2 regions of the Nocardia sp. NPDC088792 genome follow, and region 2 is predicted to be linked to the other one. Evidence: riboswitches for the same ligand, from Rfam matches in the RefSeq annotation. Region 2 holds a riboswitch; the other holds the start of a gene.
The links. Region 2 has a riboswitch for glycine ahead of gcvP (aminomethyl-transferring glycine dehydrogenase). Riboswitches for the same ligand answer to the same signal wherever they lie in the genome.
Positions count from the first base shown of each region.

Region 1: it holds a riboswitch for glycine, as region 2 does, so the genes downstream of both, gcvH (glycine cleavage system protein GcvH) here and gcvP (aminomethyl-transferring glycine dehydrogenase) in region 2, are expected to answer to the same signal.

Region 1 covers NZ_JBIVKC010000004.1:347,954-355,836, forward strand. Annotated here, with positions in the region: gene ACIP5Y_RS28120 (CocE/NonD family hydrolase) at 1-1,336, shown strand, start outside; glycine riboswitch at 1,364-1,451, shown strand; gene gcvH (glycine cleavage system protein GcvH) at 1,610-2,044, shown strand; gene ACIP5Y_RS28130 (DUF6307 family protein) at 2,058-2,204, opposite strand; gene ACIP5Y_RS28135 (fatty acid desaturase family protein) at 2,428-3,519, shown strand; gene ACIP5Y_RS28140 (alpha-hydroxy acid oxidase) at 3,516-4,736, opposite strand; gene ACIP5Y_RS28145 (SDR family NAD(P)-dependent oxidoreductase) at 4,733-5,494, opposite strand; gene ACIP5Y_RS28150 (enolase C-terminal domain-like protein) at 5,681-7,036, shown strand; gene ACIP5Y_RS28155 (sugar ABC transporter substrate-binding protein) at 7,033-7,883, shown strand, end outside.
Region 2 covers NZ_JBIVKC010000006.1:716,737-724,619, forward strand. Annotated here, with positions in the region: gene ACIP5Y_RS39575 (MerR family transcriptional regulator) at 1-430, shown strand, start outside; gene ACIP5Y_RS39580 (bifunctional nuclease family protein) at 591-1,064, shown strand; gene ACIP5Y_RS39585 (MerR family transcriptional regulator) at 1,261-1,827, shown strand; glycine riboswitch at 1,945-2,042, shown strand; gene gcvP (aminomethyl-transferring glycine dehydrogenase) at 2,209-5,052, shown strand; gene ACIP5Y_RS39595 (hypothetical protein) at 5,140-5,556, opposite strand; gene ACIP5Y_RS39600 (substrate-binding domain-containing protein) at 5,627-7,300, opposite strand; gene ACIP5Y_RS39605 (WhiB family transcriptional regulator) at 7,425-7,694, opposite strand; gene ACIP5Y_RS39610 (HNH endonuclease) at 7,733-7,883, opposite strand, start outside.

The DNA of each region.
Region 1 (7,883 bases), on a different contig from region 2:
GCCGTGGAGCAATGGCCGAATCGGGCTCAACGGCATCTCCTATTTCGCCATGGCCCAATGGCCGGTCGCCGCGGCGCAACCGCCACATCTGAGCGCACTGTGCGTCTGGGAGGGCGCAGCCGACCGCTACCGCGATGCCACCTACCACGGCGGCATCCTGTCGACCTTCACCGACTCCTGGTATGAGCGAACGGTTTCGGGCTCGCAGTACGGCATCGGCGCCAAGGGCGACCGCAACCCTCATACGGGGCTGCTCGTCTGTGGCGACGAGACGTTGACCGAGGACGAGCTGGCGCAGCGCCGCGTGGACCTCGGGCGGGTGGTCAGAGATCATCCTTTCCTGGATGACTATTACCACGACAACACACCCGACTGGTCCCGAATCACGGTGCCGCTGTTATCCGCGGGAAACTGGGGCGGCATGGGACTGCATCTGCGCGGCAACACGCGGGGCTTCGAACTGGCTGCGTCGCAGGACAAATGGCTCGCTATACATGATGACGACCACCTATCGCTCTTCTATGCCCGTTATGGCTTGGACCTGCAGAGGCGGTTCTTCGGGCACTTCCTGAAAGGCGAGGACACCGGCTGGACCGAACAGCCCCGCGTGCATCTGCGGACTCGGCACGCGGATGGCCACGTCGGCGAGCGCACCGGAGCGGACTGGCCACTGCCCGAAACCGACTGGACCCGTTTGTATCTCGACGCGCGCGATGGTTCGCTGAGCTCGGAGCCGGCCGACGGCGCATCGGTGACCTACATGGGCAAGGAAGGCCGAGTCTCCTTCAGTTACCTCGCCCCGGTCGACCTGGAGTTCGCGGGACCGGTCGCGGCCAAGCTGTTCATCGCATCGTCCACCACCGATGCGGACCTGTTCCTCGTGGTGCGCGCCTTCACACCCGATGGCAAGGAGATCGTCTACCGCGGCGCCAACGATCCGAATGTGCCCATCGCCCAGGGCTGGTTGCGCGCTTCGCATCGCGCCCTGGACCCGGAGCGGTCACGGCCGTATCTGCCTGTCCACCCGCATGACCATGCCGAACCACTCAGCCCCGGCACCGTGTACGAGCTGGATATCGAAATCCTGCCGACCAATCTGCAACTGCCCGCCGGTTACACGCTCACGCTCGATGTCCAGGCCCACGACTACATCTACCCCGGCGCCGTCACCGAAGTCCGGACGGACCTGCAGATCCCGTTCACCGGCTCCGGCCTCTTCCTCCACGACGACCCGGATGATCGGCCGGCCGATATCTACGCGGGCAGCCTGACCTTGTATACCGGTGAGAAGTACGCCTCACATCTACTGCTTCCTGTACTGTTCCAAACACATTGAAGATCGCCCACAATTGAAGATCGCCGTCGACGCGCAGCGGGAGAGTCTCTTCGGAGACGCCGTAGGAGCAACACCCTCCCCGGGAATCTCTCAGGCCCAATACCGCAGTGCCGAGGCAACTCTGGAGAAAGGCATCGGTTCCGGCCGATCCTTACCGAAGGTGAACAGCGCACTCGCGGGTGCGCCCAAACTCTCAGGTCACAGGACAGAGCGGGGAGGTGACCATGCCGATGTCCGGCGCCTGCCGGACGCTGTCGAACAGGGAGTCACCTCATGCCCGAACCGCGTACCGCCGCTGCCGCACTGTCCGCTGCCGCATTGCCCTACGATCGCAGCTACTCCGATGAGCACGAGTGGGTGGCGCTGGAGCCGGGTTCGGCGCTGCCGGATCATCCGGTCCGAATCGGGCTCACGGCGGTCGCCGTCGCGGCGCTCGGCGATCTGGTTCATGTCGAACTGCCGGCGGTCGGGTCGACGGTCATGGCCGGTGAGACCTGTGGTGAGGTCGAATCCACCAAGGCCGTCTCCGATCTCTATGCGCCGGTGACCGGCCGGGTCACGATCATCAATGCCGCGGTCGTCGAGGACCCGGCGCTCATCGGAACGGATCCATACGGGGAGGGCTGGCTGTTCGCGGTGCAGCCGACCGCCCTGGGCAAGTTGCTCAGCTCGGCCGAATATGCCGCTGTCACTGAGCAACCCGCCTAGCGACGGCTGGAACTCAGCGGATCGTCTCGGGGATCGTGTCGAGTGCGCGCAGCACCTGGACGGCGAGTTCCGTCGCGGCCTTCTCATCCAGCTTCGAGTTTTCCCGCACCGCGTCTCGGACACGGATCACTCGACGCTCGTAGGGCGTTTTCACTGCCATTGTCTTGCCGCCTATCGGTAGTTGGGCATTCGTGATCGGCCAGTTGGCAGCCTCGACTGGACCTACAGCGTAGACATACGTCGCTGACACTTCGAGCCTACCGCACCGGACGACGGCGGTAGACTGGGGAATCCTCTCGTCCTGTGACGATTCAGCTGGGCACCAGTGTCGCGGCCGGCGATATCGGCATCGATCATCGATATCCGAAAGTCAGGCGACCACTATGTCCACACTCGTCGCGTCCACGGACGGCCCGTTGACCCTGAGCCCGGCGCAGATCGAAGAGATCGGCCGGCAGCTGGACGGGCTGCGTGCCCGTATCACCGCCGATCTGGGCCAACGGGATCGCGACTACATCTACTCGATCATCAAGGCGCAGCGCAGTTTCGAGGTCGCGGGGCGGGGCCTGATGTATCTCGGGCTACTGCCGCCGTGCTGGCTGGCGGGAGTGACCGCGCTGAGCCTGTCCAAGATCTTGGACAATATGGAGATCGGCCACAATGTCATGCACGGCCAGTGGGATTGGATGCGCGAACCCGGTCTGAACTCGCGGGTCTTCGAATGGGATCTGGTGTGCCCGGCCGATCAGTGGAAGCACTCGCACAACTACATCCACCACACCTTCACCAATATCCGCGGGCGCGACCGCGATCTCGGCTACGGCTTCCTGCGCATCGACCCTGGGCAGCAGTGGAATCCGTACTACCTGGGCAACCCGCTGTACGCGTTCCTGCTGATGATGCTGGTCGAGTGGGGTGTGATGCTGCACGACCTGGAGGTCGAGAACATCGTGCAGGGCAAGCGCCGGTGGCCCGATCTCAAACGGCTGCTCACCGGCCAGTGGCGCAAGGCCGGTCGCCAGGTGGTCAAGGATTATCTGGCGTTCCCATTGCTGACCGGCCCGCTCTTCCTGCCCACCCTGGCGGGGAATGCCACCGCCAATATCGTCCGCAATATCTGGGCGTACTCGATCATCTTCTGTGGTCACTTCCCTTCCGGGGTGCAGACTTTCACCGAGGAGGAGACCGCGAACGAGACGCGCGGCCAGTGGTACGTGCGGCAGATGCTCGGATCCTCGAATATCACCGGCAGCAAGCTGTTCCACATTCTTTCCGGCAATCTGTCCCATCAGATCGAGCACCATCTGTTCCCCGATCTCCCGGCCAACCGGTACCAGGAGATCGCGCCCGAGGTGCGTGCGCTCTGCGCGGAATACGGCCTGCCCTACAACACCGGTCCACTGAGCCGGCAGATCGGTTCGGTGTGGCTGAAGATCTTCCGGCTGGCACTGCCGCCGATCATCACCGGGACCTAGCCGCGGCCGAGTAGCCGGACGTGCCGCGGTTCGAGTTCGGCGATGGAGGTGACGCCGAGCAGTTTCATGGTGCGCAGGAGTTGGGTGCGCAGGATTTCTATGGCGCGGTCGACTCCCGCTTCTCCGCCTGCCATCAGGCCGTAGAGGTAGGCGCGGCCGATCAACGTGAAGTCGGCGCCCAGGGCCAGGGCGGCGGCGATATCGGCGCCGTGCATGATGCCGGTGTCGAGGTGGATTTCCAGGTCCTTGCCGACTGCGCGCGCCACGTCCGGGAGCAGGTGCAGTGGGACTGGGGCGCGATCCAGTTGGCGGCCACCGTGATTGGACAAGACGATGCCGTCCACGCCGAGGTCGGCCAGGCGCTTGGCGTCCTCGACCGTCTGAACGCCCTTCACCAATACCTTTCCGGGCCAGCGGTCGCGGATCCAGGACAGATCGCCGAAGCCGACGGTCGGGTCGAACATGGCGTCGAGGAGTTCGGCGACGGTGCCCGACCAGCGGTCGAGCGAGGCGAAGGCCAGGGGTTCGGTGGTCAGGAAGTCCCACCACCACCAGGGGCGGCGCAGGGCATCGAGCGCGCCGGCGGCGGTAATGGACGGCGGGACCGTCATGCCATTGCGGGCATCGCGCAACCGGTTTCCCGCTACCGGCACGTCGACGGTGACCACGAGGGTCTCGAATCCGGCACGCGCGGCGCGCTCGACCAGCGCCAGGGATCGGTCACGGTCGGTCCACATGTAGAGCTGGAACCAGTTCCGCGCGGCCGGGCCGGTGGCGGCGGCCAGGTCCTCGATGGCGGTGGTGCCCATGGTGGACAAGGTGAACGGGATGCCCGCGCGTTCGGCGGCCCGCGCGCCGGCCAGTTCGCCCGCGGCGTGCATCATGCGGGTGAATCCGGTGGGGGCGATACCGAAGGGCAGCATGACCCCGGCGCCGAGAACCGTGGTGGCGGTGTCGGTTTTGGAGACGTCGCGCAGGATGGCGGGGCGAAACTCGAGGTCCGTGAAGGCTTGCCGCGCCCGGTTCAGGCTGATCTCGGCATCGGCGGCGCCATCGGTGTAGTCGAAGGCCACTTTCGGGGTGCGCTTGCGGGCCAGCTCCCGCAGATCCCAGATCGTCTGGGCGCGTTGCAGTTTGCGTTCGCGCCCGGGAAACGGGCGTTCGAATTTGATCAGCGGTGCGAGCTCGCGCGGGCGCGGCATGCGGCGGGCGGTCATCGAGGCGCCACCACGGGTGCGCGCAGCCGCAGCGAGTGCATGCCCGCGTCCACTTCCAGCATGGTGCCGGTGGTGGAGGCGGCGGCGGGCGAGGCCAGATAGGTGACGGCGGCGGCCACCTCGGCGGCGCTGACCAGCCGACCGTGTGGCTGACGGGCTTGCAGCGCAGCCAGTTCCGCGTCCGGATCGGCGGCCGCGGCGAGCAGTCGTTGCACCCACGGGGTGTCGACGGTGCCGGGATTCACACAGTTCACGCGAATGCCTTCACTCAGGTGATCGGCGGCCATCGCGCGGGTGAGCGCGAGCACCGCCCCTTTGCTGGCACTGTAGACCGCGCGCTCGGGCAGGCCCGTGGTGGCGGCGATCGAGCAGATGTTCACAATGGCCGCGGCGGACGAACGGCGCAGGTGGGGCAGCGCTGCCCGGCTGACCCGCACCAGGCCGAAGACATTGACCTCGAACACCTTTCGCCATTCGGCGTCGGTGTGATCGGCGATGGTGCCCTGGGCGCCGATGCCCGCGCAGTTCACGACGATGTCCAGACCGCCCATGGCCACGGCCGCCGCGGCGACCGCGCTGCGCACTTCGGTGTCGTCGGTGACATCGCAGTGCAGGAACCGGCCGTGCGGCGGCGGCTCCAGATCGAGGACGGTGACCTGTGCGCCTGCGGCCCCTAGGGTTTCGGCGACGGCCCGCCCGATGCCGGAGGCTCCACCGGTGACGATGGCGGCTGTTCCGTCGAGTGTCTGCGGCGACATGTCGATCCACTCCCGTGCGATAGCTCCGATGTTTAACCGCACCGACCGTAGCATCGTCCCGCGGTCCGGATAGTGGATTACGCACTGAAAGCCCGACTTTCACCGATTCCTCGCCACCCCTTGCCACCGTAGACATCCGATGTATAGTCGTGACCCATATCACTCTTCACGACGGGGGCGCAGCCGATGCCACACATCACGCAGCTGGACACGCTCGACGTCCGGTTCCCGACGTCACGCGAATTGGACGGCTCGGATGCAATGAATCCGGATCCGGATTACTCGGCGGCCTATGTCATCCTGCGCACCGACGACCCGGACGGCCCGACCGGTCACGGGTTCGCCTTCACCATCGGCCGCGGCAATGAGGTGCAGCAGGCGGCCATTCGGGCGCTCGAACATCTGGTGGTCGGGCGGCCGGTCGCCGGGATCATCGCCGATCTCGGCGGCTTCGCCCGCACTCTCACCGACGATTCGCAGCTGCGCTGGCTGGGCCCGGAGAAGGGTGTCGTTCATATGGCGGCGGGTGCGGTGATCAATGCCGCCTGGGATCTGGCGGCCAAGTACGCCGGAAAACCGGTGTGGCAGTTGGTCTCCGAGCTGGAACCGGAACAGCTCGTGGACCTGGTCGACTTCCGCTACCTCACCGATGCGCTCACGCCCGGCGAGGCCCTGGACATCCTGCGCGCCGCCGCACCCGGCCGGGCCGAGCGCACCGGAAAGCTGCTCGCCACCGGATATCCCGCCTACACCACCTCCGCGGGCTGGCTCGGCTACTCCGACGCGAAGCTGACCCGGCTGGCCCGCCGCGCGGTGGCCGACGGATTCGGCACGATCAAGATCAAGGTCGGCCGCGATCTCGACGAGGACGTGCGCCGGGTCGGAATAGCCAGGGCCGCGATCGGTCCCGATATCGGGCTGGCCGTGGACGCCAATCAACGCTGGGACGTCGACCGCGCGGTCGAGTGGATCGATGCGCTCGCACCCGCCGGACTGGCCTGGGTCGAGGAACCGACCAGCCCCGACGACATCCTCGGCCACGCCGAGATCCGCCGCCGGGTGCGGCCGGTGCCGATCTCCACCGGCGAGCACGGGCAGAACCGGATCCTGTTCAAACAGCTCCTGCAGGCCGGCGCGGTCGACATCCTGCAGATCGACGCCGCCCGCGTGGGCGGCGTCAACGAGAATCTCGCAATCCTGTTGCTGGCGGCCAAGTTCGGCGTCCCGGTGGTGCCGCATGCCGGCGGGGTCGGGCTGTGCGAACTGGTCCAGCATCTCGCGATGATCGACTACATCGCGGTGTCCGGCACCATGACCGGCCGGGCCATCGAATACGTCGACCATCTGCACGAGCATTTCCGCGATCCGGTCGTGGTCTCCCGAGGCCGCTACCGGGCCCCGCGTGCACCGGGTTTCAGCGCCGAGATGCTACCGCGGACCCTGGCCGCCTACACCTATCCGACCGGCGCAATCTGGCGCACCGAACCCACCAATCCCCCATTGGCCGAGGCACTCTCGACGAAGGAGTACGAGAACTCATGAAATCCGCCCCGCCGCCGCGCACATCCAGATTCCTCGCCGTGGCCTGCGGCGTCCTCCTACTAGTGGCCGCCGGTGCGTGCTCGCGCGAATCCACCGGCACCACCTCCAGCGGCCCGGCCGCCAGTGTCGGCGCGGGCGCGGACAACGGCGTGCTGGTCGGGGCGGATCAGCCGCGCTCGGACTCCGACTTCTGGAGCGCCTACGCCGGATACCTCGGCCCCAAGGCCGCCGCGGTCGGCGTCAAGCTGGACAACACCTCCTCCGACAATGACTCCGATCGGCTGAAAGCCAATGTCGACACCCTGCTGTCGAAGGAGGTGAAGGCCCTCATCATCGCGCCGCAGGACACTGCCGCGGTGAAACCCGCGATCACGGCGGCCACCGCCAAACATGTGCCGGTGATCAGCGTGGACACCCGCCCCGACAGCGGCGGCGCGTACATGGTGGTGCGCGCCGACAATCGCGCCTACGGCACCAAATCCTGTATCTATCTCGGTGAAACGCTCAAGGGCGCGGGCAAGGTGGTGGAGTTCCAGGGCGATCTGAGCTCGATCAACGGCCGCGACCGCTCCGAGGCGTTCGCCCAGTGCATGTCGACCCGCTATCCCGGCATCAAGGTGATCGAGATCCCCACCGACTGGCAGGGTGATCGCGCGGTCTCGGGCCTGCAGGACAAGCTGCTCACCGATCCCGATATCAATGGCATCTACATGCAGGCGGGCGGCGTGTTCCTGCAGCCCACCCTCGCTCTGCTCAAGCGCAGCGGCAAACTGGTGAAAGCCGGTCAGCCGGGCCACATTACGATCGTCTCCAATGACGGCATCAAAGCCGAGCTGGATGCCATCAC
Region 2 (7,883 bases):
GCGGCGGCTCGGTGTCGTGCCCGGTGAGGTGTCGCCCGAGGAGCTCCGGTTCGATCACGAGATCCGGATTCCGCGGGCGGACCTGCTGTCGCAGGCGGGAATCGACGAGAAGTTCCTGACCGAGTTGATCCGTGCCGGGCTCATCACCCCGGGCGCGGCCGGCTACTTCGACTCCGATGCCGTGACGCTCGCGCGCACCGCCAAGGCGCTGAGCGAATTCGGTTTGGAGGCAAGGCATCTGCGAGCCTTCAAACTGGCCGCGGATCGGGAGGCGGCCATGGTCGCGCAAATCGCCGCGCCCATCGCCAAGAGCCGCGACGCGGATGCCCGTGCGCGCGCGGAGGAGACGGTTCGCGAGTTGGCGGCACTGTCGCTGACCTTGCATACCTGCCTCGTGAAGACCTCTGTGCGCGCTTCACTCGGAGGCTGAAATCTTCGCCTAGACTCGGTGATACGGCCGACTCGATAGGCAGGGCTCGACGGCCGGCGAGTGTATTGGGAGGCAGTGCCATGAGTGAGCGAAGCGAGCGAATCATCAAACACAGCGCGCCTTCGCGCATGGTCGTGGCGAGCGTTAGCGAGGCACGGCCATGAGCGAAATGCGTGTGATCGGCATCCGTGTCGAGCAACCACAGAACCAGCCCGTGCTGTTGCTTCGTGAGGTGTCCGGTGACCGATACCTACCGATCTGGATCGGGCAGGCCGAGGCGACCGCGATCGTGCTCGAGCAAGAAGGCGTGACGCCCATCCGTCCGCTCACGCACGATCTGATCAAGAACCTCATCAAGGAGCTGGGGCACACCTTGAAGGAGGTCCGGATCGTGGACCTGCAAGAGGGCACCTTCTACGCGGATCTGGTCTTCGAGAACAATCTGCGGATCTCCGCGCGGCCGTCGGATTCGGTGGCCATCGCCCTGCGGGTGGGTTGTCCGATCTATGCCGAGGAGCCGGTGCTGGAAGAGGCCGGTCTCGTCATGCCGGACGAGCGCGAGGACGAAGTCGAGAAGTTCAAAGAGTTCCTCGAGTCTGTTTCTCCCGACGACTTCAAGGCGACGGACAGCTGACCAGTTCCTGACCTGGCGATGATCTCCCCGCGTGATAAAACCGTGTCTCTACCTCAGGTTTAGGGTGAGAAACACGCACTCCGCCAAGCTTTGAAGCTGCCGATCCTGCCGCGACAATCGAAGAGTAGCCTCGATTGTTAGGCCACGCTCCAGGTCGATGACAAGCGCTGATAGGCACGCAGTAAGGGAGTAGTCAGTGGGAGATCAACCGCAACCTCAGGATGTGGTGCAGCCAGGGCTGTTCCCCGACGACACGGTGCCGGACGAACTGGTCGGCTACCGCGTCCCCAGCGCCTGCCAAGTGGCCGGCATCACCTACCGCCAGCTGGATTACTGGGCCCGCACCGGGCTGGTCGTGCCGTCCATTCGCTCCGCCACCGGATCGGGTAGCCAGCGGCTCTACTCGTTCAAGGACATCCTGGTCCTCAAGATCGTCAAGCGGCTGCTCGACGCCGGTATCTCGCTGCAGAACATCCGCATCGCGGTGGATCACCTGCGCAGCCGCGGCGTCGAGGATCTGGCCGGCATCACCCTCTTCTCCGATGGCGCCACCGTCTACGAATGCTCCTCGCCGGAAGAGGTAGTCGATTTACTGCAGGGCGGACAGGGCGTGTTCGGCATCGCCGTCGGCGGGGCCATGCGCGAATTGACCGGGGCCATCGCCGCTTTCCCGGCCGAGCGGGCCGAGAGCGGCACCGCCTCGGATCGTCCCGAGGACGAGCTCTCCTTCCGCCGCAAGGCCCGCATGAGCAAGACGGGCTAGAAACGCCGGATCGGGACTGTACGACACGCACGCTGACCTCTCTGTCAGCGTGCGTTTTTGTGAAATCGACCCAGGCAACATTCTCGTAACCTGGGTCGAATTAGACTGGCGTTGCGTCGCAGCCGTGCGGGAGAGTCCCGGGCCGAAAAGCCCGGGCGCCGAAGGAGCAAAACCTCCCCGTCAATCTCTCAGGCACAAGGGACCGTGCGGAGTTACGACGCCTCTGGAAAGCGGTGGCTTCGGGCCACCCGCCCATGGTGAAAGGGCAACGGCCACAAGCGTGGCCGGGGCTTGAATCTCTCAGGCGCCGAAGACAGAGGGGGAGGGCAGACGAACGAGTCGACCCCAGCGGTCGACCCCGCCCACCCCTTTGGAGCAGCCGTGATCTGGACTCGATCCTTTGCCGACCGCCACATCGGCCCCGACAGCGGCGAACTGGACCGCATCCTGGCCACCGTCGGCGTCGAGTCGCTGGACGAGCTCGCCACCCGCGCCGTGCCCGCCGGCATTCTCGACCCCGTCGCGGAGAACGGCCTGGCCGCGCTCCCGCCGGCGCTGTCCGAGCACGAGGCGCTGAGCGAGCTTGCGGCACTGGCGAACTCGAATACCGTGGCCACCTCCATGATCGGGCTGGGCTACTACGACACCCACACCCCGCCGGTGCTGCTGCGCAACCTGGTCGAGAACCCCGCCTGGTACACCGCGTACACGCCCTACCAGCCCGAGATCAGCCAGGGCCGGCTCGAGGCGCTGCTCAACTTCCAGACCATGGTGGCGGAGCTGACCGGCATGGAGGTGGCCAACGCGTCCATGCTGGACGAGGCCACCGCCGCGGCCGAGGCCATGACCCTGCTGCAGCGGGCCAACCGCAAGAGCAAGTCGCACCGACTGCTCATCGACGCCGATCTCTTCCCGCAGACGCGCACGGTGCTGACCACCCGGGCCGAGCCGATGGGCATCGAGCTCGTCGAGGCGGATCTGTCCGGTGGCGAGCTGCCCGAGGGTGAGTTCTTCGGTGTGCTGGTGCAGCAGCCGGGCGCCTCCGGTCGTGTCGTGGACTGGGCTCCGGTCATCGCGGCGGCCCACGAGCGCGGTGCGCTGGTGGCGGTCGGCGCGGATCTGCTTGCGCTGACCCTGATTACGCCGCCCGGTGAACAGGGCGCGGACGTCTGCTTCGGTACCACCCAGCGTTTCGGCGTGCCGCTCGGCTTCGGCGGCCCGCACGCGGGATATCTCGTGGTGCGCGAGGCGCATGCGCGGCAGCTGCCCGGCCGCCTGGTCGGCGTCTCGGTGGACGCGGACGGCAATCTCGCCTACCGCCTCGCACTGCAGACCCGTGAGCAGCACATTCGCCGCGAGAAGGCGACCTCGAACATCTGCACCGCGCAGGTGCTGCTGGCGATTCTGGCCGCCATGTACGCCTCCTACCACGGCGCGGACGGGCTGCGGTCCCTCGCGCGGCGGGTACACGGGCATGCGCAGTGGCTGGCCGCGGGGCTCGGCGATGCGGTCGTGCACCAGACGTTCTTCGACACCGTGCTGGTGAACGTGCCCGGCGGTGCGGAAGCCATTGTGGCCAAGGCCAAGGGCCGCGGCATCAATCTGCGCCTGGTCGATGCCGATCATGTGAGCATCGCCTGTGACGAGGTCACCACCGACACCCACGTGGTCGACGTGCTGGACTGCTTCGGCGCCGAGATCCCGGTGGGCCCGGAGGGTGCGCTGTTCCACGGTAAGCAGCGCCCGCACATCGAGGTGCGCACCTCGGAGTTCCTGACCGCGCCGGCGTTCACCAGGTACCGCACCGAGACCGCCATGCTGCGTTACCTGCGCGCGCTGTCGGACAAGGATATTGCGCTGGACCGCAGCATGATTCCGCTCGGTTCCTGCACCATGAAGCTGAATGCCGTGGCCGAGATGGAGTCCATCACCTGGCCGGGCTTCAATCGGGTGCACCCGTACGCGCCGGTCGAGGACGCGCCGGGCCTGATCAAGCTGATCGAGGATCTGGAGGGCTGGCTGTCCGCGGTCACCGGCTACGACCGGGTCTCGTTGCAGCCCAATGCCGGTAGCCAGGGCGAGTACGCGGGCCTGCTGGCGATTCGCCGCTACCACCTGGATCGTGGTGACTCGCACCGGGATACCTGCCTGATCCCGTCCAGTGCGCACGGCACCAATGCCGCCTCGGCCGCCATGGTCGGCATGCGGGTGGAGGTCGTGAAGACCCGCCCCAACGGCGATATCGATCTGGATGATCTGCGCGCCAAGATCGCTGATCATGCCGACCGGCTGGCCTGCATCATGATCACCTACCCGTCCACGCACGGCGTGTACGAGCACGAGGTGGCCGAGTTGTGCGCGCTGGTGCACGATGCCGGCGGCCAGGTGTATGTGGACGGCGCGAACCTGAACGCGCTGGTCGGGCTTGCCCGTCCGGGCCGGTTCGGCGGCGATGTCAGCCACCTGAACCTGCACAAGACCTTCTGCATTCCGCACGGCGGCGGCGGTCCCGGCGTGGGCCCGGTGGCGGTGCGCGAGCACCTGGCGCAGTACCTGCCGGGTGATCCGCTGGTGCAGGGCTCGCATGCGGTGTCGGCGGCCAAGTACGGTTCGGCTTCGATCCTGCCGATCACCTGGTCCTACATCCGCATGATGGGCGCCGACGGCCTGCGCCGCGCCACGCTGACGGCCATCGCGTCGGCGAATTACATTGCGCGCAAGCTGGATCCGCACTTCCCGGTGCTCTACACCGGCGACAACGGCATGGTCGCCCACGAGTGCATCCTGGATCTGCGCGAGATCACCAAGCGCACCGGCGTCACCGTCGACGATGTGGCCAAGCGCCTGGCGGACTACGGTTTCCACGCCCCGACCATGAGCTTCCCGGTGGCGGGCACGCTCATGGTGGAGCCCACCGAGAGCGAGAACCTCGAGGAGCTGGACGCTTTCATCGAGGCCATGATCGCCATCAAGGGTGAGATCGATCAGGTCGAGGCGGGTGTGTGGCCGGTGGAGGACAATCCGTTGCGCGGCGCCCCGCATACCGCGGAATGCCTTGTCGGCGAGTGGAATCACCCCTACAGCCGGGAGACCGCGGTCTACCCGCGCGGGGTGAAGCACCAGTTCCGGGCCAAGGTGTGGCCCTCGGTCCGGCGCATCGACGGCGCGTTCGGTGATCGCAACCTGGTCTGCTCCTGCCCGCCGATGGACGCCTACGCGGAGTAACGGCGACACTCGGAAAAGCTCGGAAATGCACTGCGCCCCACCGGTTCGCACCGGTGGGGCGCAGGTCTTTCCGGAGGGGCCACAGCCTCAGGCCGTGGTCGGCTTCCAGGTCGCGATCGCCCAGATGACGAGTGCGTCGAGGGCGATGATGAGCAGCGACCAGGCCGGGTAGTAGGGCATCCACAGGAAGTTCGCCACGATCGAGAGGGCCGCCATGATCATGGCCCCGACGCGGCCCCAGGTGGTCCCGGTCATCAGCCCGTACGCGGTGATGATGACGAGGATGCCCACGATGATGTGGATCCAGCCCCAGGCATGCGTATTGAACTTGTAGATGTAGTCATTGGTACCGACGACCAGGAGGTCGTCCGAGGACGCGGCGGAGATGCCCTCCAGGATCGACAGCGCGCCGATGACCAGCATCAGCACGCCCGCCCCGATGGAGGTTCCGGCGGCCAGACCTTGTTTCAGCGTGGGCTCGGGAGTACCTGTACTGTGTGCCATTCGCCGAATATGCCACGGGTTTGCCGGGAAATCGGGAAGGAAGCGCCGACGTGTTGCTGGGTCGGTGCGGCTACGGCGTCGTGAGGGCCCCGGAGACGGCGGTTCCGAAGGCGAGCTCATTGCTGGCGTCGACCTTGGTGTAGGTGCCACCCGTGCGCTGGGTCAGAGTTTGCAGTGTCTGGGTGCCCGCGCCGCCGATCACGATGACATCCACGCGCACCGGATGGGCCGGGTCACCGGCCGCGGCGATATCGGCGAGCAGTTGATCGCCGGTCAGCGCGGAGTCGTCCTCGGGGCCGTGGGTGATGAGCAGGATCGAATTGGTGCGCCCGGCGGTGTAGTTGACGACCGCGGCCTTGTAGGCGGCTTCGAGCGTCGGGTAGGCGCGATCGGCCTTGGTGGAATCGGGGGAGACGCCGGACAGTGCCTGGTCGATGGCGTTGCGCTGGTCCTGGGTCAATTGCGCGGTGGGCGTGAGGACCTTGTACGGGGTGTCGCCATTGAGGTTCTTGCCGTAGGTCCAGACGCCGAGCCCGAAATCGGGCGGCATGACGTTCATGGTGGATTCCAGGGCGCCGATGGAGTTCGCGAGCCGGGTGAGGCTGCCGTCCTGGGTGCTCATGGTGGAGGACACGTCCAGCAGTACGGTGGCCTGTACGCCGAGGATCGGGTGGGCGAGCAGTTGTGTCACCTTGTCCAGCACGGACTTCGGCGGTACTGCGGTGGTGGCCTGGGGTGCGGCGCCGAAACCGCTGTCGGTGAACAGCTTCGATTGTTCCGGGGCGCGCAGGAAGTCGGCGAACAGGCTCGCGATCGCGTTCTGCGTCTGATCCACCCAGGTCCCGGTGAGCTGGGCCGCCGGATAGTCGGCGACGGGACCGTTGCCGGTGGGCCGGAATACCGTGAGGCCGTTGTGCGCGTGGATCTGCTGTTCGGTGGCGGCCACGGCGTGCAGCGGGGCATTGGCATCGGCGGCCGCGGCCAGATCATTGAGCGCGGTGGCCACATCCTTTTCGGGCGGCGCGCCCGCGGCGAGCCCGGAGATCGCCGAGATCACCTGTCCTGTGGCGACGGCCTTGTCGTCGAGCGGATCGGTGCCGGAGATGTCCGCGCCCACCTGTTCGGCGACGGCCAGCGACGCGTCACCGGCGGGCACGGCCAGATTCAGCTTGCCCCAGGCAGCGAGGTTGATACTGCTCAGCGAGCCCTGTTGCAGCCGCGGCAGATCCGACCATTTGATCTGCGCGGCTTCCAGCGCGCGGCGCAAGGGGTCCGGGACCGCGAGGGAAATGGGACTGACCGCGAGCGAGGCCGGAGTGCCGGCGATGAGGCCGGGCACCCGCATCTGCTCGATCGCGCGGGAGGACTGCGGGATCCAGAGCCCGGGCTGCGGGCCGAGGTTCTTGTCCCAGGGTTGGGCCGAGGTGAACGAGGTGACCATGGCCGCGGTGGGCTGCGGGTTCACGACCACCTGCGCGCAGTGGTCGCGCACGTGCGGCTGGGTGCTGTCGAACCGATCGGCCGCGGCCTTGACCGGGGCCGCGATGGCGGGGTCGACGGTGACATCGAGGGTGCTGGTGCCGTCCAGGCAGGATCCGGCCGCGGCATTGTCGCGTTGCTTGGCGTGATTGGACAGCCACGCCCAGCCGACGAAGGCGAGCGCTAGGACGAGTACCGCCGCCACCGCGATAACCGGTCCTTTGCTGACACCTCGTGAACCGCCGGTGGCGCGATGAGTACCCACGGCGATCAGTGTATGTTCACGGCATTCGGGCCACCTGTACCAGGCGGTTACGCGAAAAGCCGACCGGCATGGCAGCGGCGGCTACCGTTCAGCACGGTAGCCGCCGCACCGGACCAGCCGGTCCTTATTCCCTGATCATCTTGCCGCGGTCGAACTCGTGCCCGCCCCAGACGCCGGACTGGCCGGTGCCGGTGGCGAACTCGGCGCATTCGCGGCGGATCGGGCAGCCTGCGCAGATCTTTCGCGCATAGTCGAAGTCCTGCGACGGGTACGGGAACCAGGCCTCGTGGTTGGGGTCGCCCTTGCACGCGGCGTGCTGCCAGTAGTCCTTCGAGTCGGAAATGGGGAGCAGATCCGCCAGGGTGGTCGGCTCCCGAAGTGCTGTGGTCGTCATCGGATCTTCTCCTTTCGTGCCCGATAACTCAGGGGTGATCAGTGGGTTGTCGTGGCCAGGTCTTTCCAGATCCGGCGCTGGGCCTTCTCCATATCCTTGGGAGCTCGCGGCTCCCACAGCAGGCGCATGCCGGCCTCTTCGGGAGTCCGGTCCGCCTTGTGCGAATTGCACGGGCCGCAGGCCGCGATC